Regions from separate parts of the Ectobacillus sp. OTK genome, predicted to be linked through region 1. Evidence: riboswitches for the same ligand, from Rfam matches in the RefSeq annotation. Region 1 holds a riboswitch; each other region holds the start of a gene.
The links. Region 1 has a riboswitch for S-adenosylmethionine ahead of AC6HZ4_RS24435 (methionine ABC transporter ATP-binding protein). Riboswitches for the same ligand answer to the same signal wherever they lie in the genome.
Positions count from the first base shown of each region.

Region 1 (2,264 bases):
ATACGAAATTCGAAATGGGGAAGCAACCGTCCTTTATGTGCAAACGCCTATGTGCGGAACATGCCAGCTTGCGAAGAGAATGTTAACGGTTGTAGAGGCGGCGCTTGATACTACAGTTGGCGCAGTCAACCTCAATTATGCTCCTTATTTAGCGGAGCGGTATGAAATTGAGAGCGTGCCGTGCCTGCTTGTTTTCAAGCACGGCATTGTAAAAAAACAAATCTATGCGTTTCAGTCAGTAGACTTTATTTACAATGAATTGCAAAAACTCGACATATTTCCTAAGAAATAAGAAGAAAATGTCGAGCTGTTATTAAAGGGTTGTTTCGCGAACGGATGGAAAATATATACAGAACCTGTTCGCGAGGAGTGATGGAAATGACGTTGCAAGCATTGTTGCAGTCATTTGCGGATTACGCAAGCACACAATATCATTTAGAGCCGCTTCTGCCTTTGGAGGAAAAGGTCATTTGTTTTCGGTTTAGGGGAGAAAGCTGCTCTTTAAAAATGTCACGCCATGAAATCACATTGTCGGAAGGATTGAACGGAACAGACACGATTACATTTCGGAAAGAAGAGGACTTGCATAGCTTAGTAAATGGTCTTGTTCGGCTGCAGCTGCTATTAAGGTGGAAGGGAACAGAGTATATGGGATCATATCGAACACTTTTACTAGCAGAGTCGCTGTTTCATATATGCAAGCCATTAGAAAAGGGAGCGTAAATGCTCTCTTTTTTTATTGTTTATTCATATTTTTGAAAAGTTTTAAAAATAGTAAATTTTCTGTATTTTTTAAGACGAAAACCTATTGGCATCGTGGAATAATTTGTTTTGAAGTTTTCTAAAAATAATAAATCATTATCATTGACATAAATATGCGAGATTGATAGAATGACAATCATGTGATAAAAAAACAAATCAGATTATTTATGTCTGATGTGCTCTTATCAAGAGAGGTGGAGGGACTGAGCCCAATGAAGCCCGGCAACCGTCAACATGTGTTGAAATGGTGCCAATTCCTGCGAAGCGAATGCTTTGAGAGATGAGAGGGAAGGATACGCGACGATTGTTCGAAAACCTTTCTGCTCATCTGGAGCGGAAAGGTTTTTTTTCTGTAGGATAACGACTGAATGAAGAGGTGAGAAGATATTGATTCTACTAGAGAACGTTCAGAAGATCTATCGTTCGAAAAGCGGAACAGTTACTGCTGTTCATGATGCAAATTTAGAAATTCGCCAAGGGGAAATCTTTGGCATTATCGGATATAGCGGAGCAGGAAAAAGTTCGTTACTACGTATGCTAAATCAGCTGGAGAAGCCGACTTCCGGCCGTATTACAGTAGCAGGACGTCTAATTTCTGCGATTCAAGGCAAGGAGCTGCGCAAGGCCCGTCAAGAAATCGGGATGATTTTCCAACACTTTAATCTTCTATGGTCAAGAACGGTTCGTGAAAATATTGCATTTCCATTAGAAATTGCAGGGGTGTCCAAGGAAGAGCGCCAAAATCGCGTTGATGAACTAATTCGTCTTGTTGGGTTAGAAGGAAGAGAGGATGCGTATCCGTCCCAGTTAAGCGGGGGACAGAAGCAACGTGTTGGAATTGCTAGAGCCTTGGCAAATAATCCAAAGGTTTTGCTTTGTGATGAAGCAACATCTGCTCTTGATCCGCAAACGACAGATGCTATTTTGGATTTGTTAGTGGACATTAATGAAAGGCTCGGCTTGACAATAGTGCTGATTACCCATGAGATGCATGTAATTCGCAAAATTTGTCATCGAGTGGCTGTTATCGAGAGCGGGAACATCGTGGAACAGGGAGAAGTTCTTGAGGTATTCAAGCATCCTAAACATGTAACTACAAAAAAGTTTGTGCAACAAGTCACTGAACCGGATGAAGCGAGAGAAACAATTGAACAATTGCTGCATCAGTATCCAGATGGGCAGATTATTAAGTTAACGTTTGTTGGTGATGCTGCGGAGAAGCCTCTTATTACGGATTTGGTTCGTCATTTCGAACTGGATGTTAATATTTTGCAAGGGAAAATTTCCCAAACGCAAAAAGGCTCCTATGGGACATTGTTTGTTCAGCTTCAGGGCAAGAATGAGGAGATTGCAAGGGCCATTGCTTTTATTCAAGATAAGATGGTAGAAGTTGAGGTGGTCGAATATGCAAAATGAGTGGTTAGAGCTAATTAAATTGGAAAAATTAATCGATGCGACGCAAGAAACGATTTATATGACAGCTATTTCAGTCGCAGCCACAT
Region 1 covers NZ_AP048547.1:4,912,161-4,914,424, reverse strand. Annotated here, with positions in the region: gene AC6HZ4_RS24445 (thioredoxin family protein) at 1-292, shown strand, start outside; gene AC6HZ4_RS24440 (hypothetical protein) at 379-723, shown strand; SAM riboswitch class I at 942-1,049, shown strand; gene AC6HZ4_RS24435 (methionine ABC transporter ATP-binding protein) at 1,150-2,178, shown strand; gene AC6HZ4_RS24430 (methionine ABC transporter permease) at 2,168-2,264, shown strand, end outside.

Region 2 (2,264 bases), 690 kb from region 1:
CGCAATCGCTTTTGCGTTTGCTTCATGCTGCTTCATACGAAGAGCCAATGTTTTCATCCCGCGAATCACAAGCCAAGAATCAAACGGACTTAATACAGCGCCAGATGCGTTATGGTAATAACCAATTTGCTGACATAGCTCCTCGCCTTTTGCCACAATCAAACCGCTTAATACATCATTATGTCCGCTTAAGTATTTTGTAGCACTATGGATGACAATGTCTGCACCAAGTAAAATAGGCTGCTGCAGCACTGGCGTATAGAATGTGTTATCTACAATTAAAAGAAGATCATGTTTTTTCGTGATTTTTGCGACAGCGGAGATATCAGTTACTTCCATTAAAGGATTGGTAGGAGTTTCCACGAATACAGCCTTTGTGTTTTCGGAAATTGCCGCTTCCACTTCCGCTAGGTTATGCGTATCAACATATTTAAAGCGAACACCCCATTTATTTTCATGCTCTGTAAATAAACGGTACGTTCCACCGTATAAATCTTTAGATACAATCATTTCGTCTCCTGTTTTAAACAGAGAGAGAACAACAAGAATGGCAGCCATACCAGAGCTGCATGCAAAGCCTTGATCGCCGCCTTCTAGATCAGCAATAGCGTGCTCCAAAATTTTTCTTGTCGGGTTTCCTGTGCGAATATAATCAAAGCCAGTAGATTGTCCAATTCCTTCATGACGATAAGCAGTAGAAAAATAAACAGGTGGATTAACTGCTCCTGTAGCCGTTTCGCTGCGGTTTCCAATTTGAGCTAGTTTCGTTTCTTGTGAATACATGATAGAGTCCTCCTTAAATAAACAAATAAAGCCTTCTTTTTGTGAAAGAAGGCTTTGTGCGCGGCGCGAATACCTTCTTATCTCTCAAATTCTGTTAGAATTTGCTGGAGTTAGCACCTTTTTAACTATGTGTTAATGGTTGCTGAGGCGTCATCAGGCCAGATCCCTCGACCTCTCTGGATAAGAGAAAAATTATAAAATTGTAAATCCTCTATATAATTTATACTAAATGCACTATAAAAATCAATTCCCTTTTTATAATCTTCCGTAAATTCTTTGATTTCAAAAAATGCCATTGACTTAACTGAGGTACACATGCTAAATTAAGTGAAAATTGGGATTTGCTATATGAATACGATAATGCCGATTCTATGTTATCATAACCTTAGATGAAAATATAATGCTCTTATCGAGAGAGGCAGAGGGAAAGGCCCGATGAAGCCCGGCAACCTTCAAGTTTGTATGCTTGAAACGGTGCTAACACCTGCAGAACGAATCTGTTCTGGATGATAAGAGGGACATGAAACCCCCTCTTTCTGTGTGAAGAGGGGGTTTTTTAATAAGAATTAGGCGGTGTCTGCACAGCTAGCCCTTAGAAGAGGAAACCTGCCTGCCGTAAAGGCCAAAAGCGCCTTTCACGGTAAAGAACACACGGAACGCTTCTGTGAATCGGCTTCGCCCGAACTACGGCGTTTTGTGCGTGGGTTGTTTGCCTGTCCTAGCTAAGCAGGGCGCTTGCGCTTTTCGTAGTAGCATTTTCCTTCCGGGAACGGAATTGCACATATATTGACTAGAGAAAGAAGGGGAAGAGATTGAGGCTATTAGATAGATTAAAGGGAGGCATCGTGCTCGGGGACGGTGCGATGGGAACACTTTTATATTCACATGGCTTGCAAAGCTGCTTTGAGGAGTTAAACGTAACGGATCCGGAGCGAATTATTGATATTCATCGGCAATATGTAGAAGCTGGCGCGGATGTCATTCAAACGAATACGTACGGAGCAAACGAAGGAAAGCTTCGCATGCACGGCTTAGGGGACCAAGTCTCCCGCATTAACCGTGCAGCTGTACAAAATGCGAAGCAAGCGGCTAATAAAGACACATTGATTATTGGTACAATCGGCGGTATGAAGCATATCGGCGGTGTTACAATTAATGAGGTAGAACGTGAGTTTATGCTGATGGAGCAGGCAAATGCCTTGCTTGGAGAAGGGATAGACGGCCTTTTGCTTGAAACGTTTTACGATGAAACAGAGCTGCTGCACGCGCTCCGTATTTTACGAAAAGAAACGAATGTACCGATTGTTGCGCAGCTTGCTTTGCACGAAGCAGGACTTACGCAAAGCGGAACATATGCAGAAACGATTTTAGCGGAGCTTCTTGAGCAAGGAGCGGATGTTGTGGGTCTCAATTGTCGTCTTGGTCCTCTTCATATGATTGAATCATTGCAATTGGTATCCATTCCAGAAAAAGGGTATTTA
Region 2 covers NZ_AP048547.1:4,223,056-4,225,319, reverse strand. Annotated here, with positions in the region: gene AC6HZ4_RS20955 (methionine biosynthesis PLP-dependent protein) at 1-783, opposite strand, end outside; SAM riboswitch class I at 858-970, opposite strand; SAM riboswitch class I at 1,187-1,299, shown strand; gene AC6HZ4_RS20950 (bifunctional homocysteine S-methyltransferase/methylenetetrahydrofolate reductase) at 1,596-2,264, shown strand, end outside.
Region 2: linked by a shared signal. The riboswitch ahead of AC6HZ4_RS20955 (methionine biosynthesis PLP-dependent protein) and the one ahead of AC6HZ4_RS24435 (methionine ABC transporter ATP-binding protein) in region 1 are both predicted to bind S-adenosylmethionine.

Region 3 (2,264 bases), 950 kb from region 1:
TAATATAAAAACTAGATACAGGAGGTTCTTATAATTATGAAAGTAGCATGCTTGCAAATGGACATTGTATTTGGCGATATTGAGGAAAATGTAAAGCGCGCGGCGGAGCAGCTCTCTGCTGTAATGGAGCAGAAGCCTGATGTTGTTGTGCTGCCCGAGCTTTGGACAACCGGATATGATTTAACGCGTCTTGATGTGCTTGGTGATGTTGACGGAGTACATGCAAAGAAGGTAATGAGTGATTGGGCAAAAACGTATAGCGTAAACATCGTCGGCGGTTCGATTGCGAAGCGTACGGACGATGGCGTAACAAATACAATGTATATGTTCGACCGAAGCGGCGAGCTTGTCGGCGAGTACAGTAAAGTGCATTTGTTCCAGCTGATGGATGAGCATAAGTTTTTAGCATCTGGCAGCGACGCAGGGCATTTCACAATCGACAATGTGCTATGCGCCGGCTTTATTTGCTACGACATTCGTTTTCCTGAGTGGCTGCGCGTGCATACGTCGAAGGGAGCAGAGGTGCTGTTTATCGTTGCGGAATGGCCGCTGCCGCGTCTTGCGCATTGGCGTACATTGCTGACGGCACGCGCGATTGAAAATCAATGCTACGTCGTGGCATGCAACCGCGCTGGAAGTGATCCAAACAATGTGTTTGCGGGGCATTCCATGATCATTGATCCTTGGGGCGAAATTGCAGCGGAGGCAGGAGAAGAAGCCGAAACGCTCGTTGGTACGCTTGATTTTGCGAAAATCCCTGAGGTGCGTCGCGGCATTCCAGTTTTTGAGGATCGCCGTCCAGATTTATACAAGTAAAAATAGCAGAAAAGCTATTGACTTTCCTATCTTTGAACTGTATATTCTTTTCAGAATCTTAAAATTTTCTGACAATCATATATACTCTTATCAAGAGCAGGCGGAGGGATTTGGCCCGATGAAGCCCAGCAACCGGCCGTAATACCATTGTGAAATGGGGCGCAAACGTGGCGCCTAGTAAGGCACGGTGCTAATTCCAGCAGAAAGAGAAACTTTCTGACAGATAAGAGGGGAGAAGAATGCTTTCAAACCTCTTTCGTTAACGAAAGGGGTTTTTCTTATGGAAAACCCCTTATTTACGAATACTAATTTAGGGGGGCTATTACGATGACATATAAACCATTAACAGTAGAAACTGCAGTCGAGCTGGCAAAGCAGCACGGATATTTTGAAGAAGATGCGCTCTTAACGTGCAATGAAATCGGAGACGGTAATTTAAACCTGGTGTTCCACATTACAAGTGAAGAGAGGGGAATTATCATTAAACAGGCCCTTCCATATGCAAAGGTTGTCGGCGAAAGCTGGCCGCTCTCTCTTCGCCGCGCGACGATTGAAAGCAATGCGCTGCAAACAGCAGCGAAATATGTACCGGAGCTTGTGCCGGAGGTTTTCTATCATAATGAGGAAATGGCGATTACTGTTATGGAGGATTTATCCCGCATGACAATTGCGCGCAAGGGGCTCATCGACGGCGAGGATTATCCGTTATTATCTGAGCATATCGGAATGTACGCGGCGAAAACTTTGTTTTACACATCTGACTTCGGTATGGAAGCACAAGAAAAACGCGTGCTAGAAGGGAAATTTGTGAATCCGGACTTATCTAAAATTACGGAGGACTTAGTCTTTACGGATCCGTTTGGAAACTACAATACAAACAACTTTGAGCCAGAGCTGCAGCCAGCGGTTGAGGAGCTTTGGAACGACAGAGAGTTAAAGCTGCAGGCGGCACAATATAAATATAAGTTTTTAACGAATAAACAGGCATTAATGCACGGCGATTTGCATACAGGAAGTATTTTTGCAACTGCGTCTGAAACGAAGGTGATTGATCCTGAGTTTGCCACGTTCGGGCCGATCGGTTTTGATTTGGGACAATTTTTCGCAAACCTGCTGATGAATGCAATCTCTCGTGAGAAGGCAAAGCGTGAGATTTTGTTCTGGCATGTTGAGAATACTTGGAAGGTATTTTCGCAAACCTTTACAGCGCTGTGGCAAACAGAGGGCGCAGATGCTTACGTGAATGCTGCTCCGGAGTGGCTGGAGGTCGTACTTGAAAACATCTTCCGCGATGCGGTCGGATTTGCAGGCTGTGAAACAATCCGCCGTACAATCGGTTTGGCGCATGTAGCTGACTTAGATGGCATTGCTGACAAAGAGGCTCGTTTAGAAGCAAAGCGTCATGCGCTTCGTCTTGGCAGAGCGCTGCTTCTTGCAAAGGAACCGGC
Region 3 covers NZ_AP048547.1:3,962,795-3,965,058, reverse strand. Annotated here, with positions in the region: gene AC6HZ4_RS19600 (carbon-nitrogen family hydrolase) at 37-816, shown strand; SAM riboswitch class I at 901-1,046, shown strand; gene mtnK (S-methyl-5-thioribose kinase) at 1,144-2,264, shown strand, end outside.
Region 3: linked by a shared signal. The riboswitch ahead of mtnK (S-methyl-5-thioribose kinase) and the one ahead of AC6HZ4_RS24435 (methionine ABC transporter ATP-binding protein) in region 1 are both predicted to bind S-adenosylmethionine.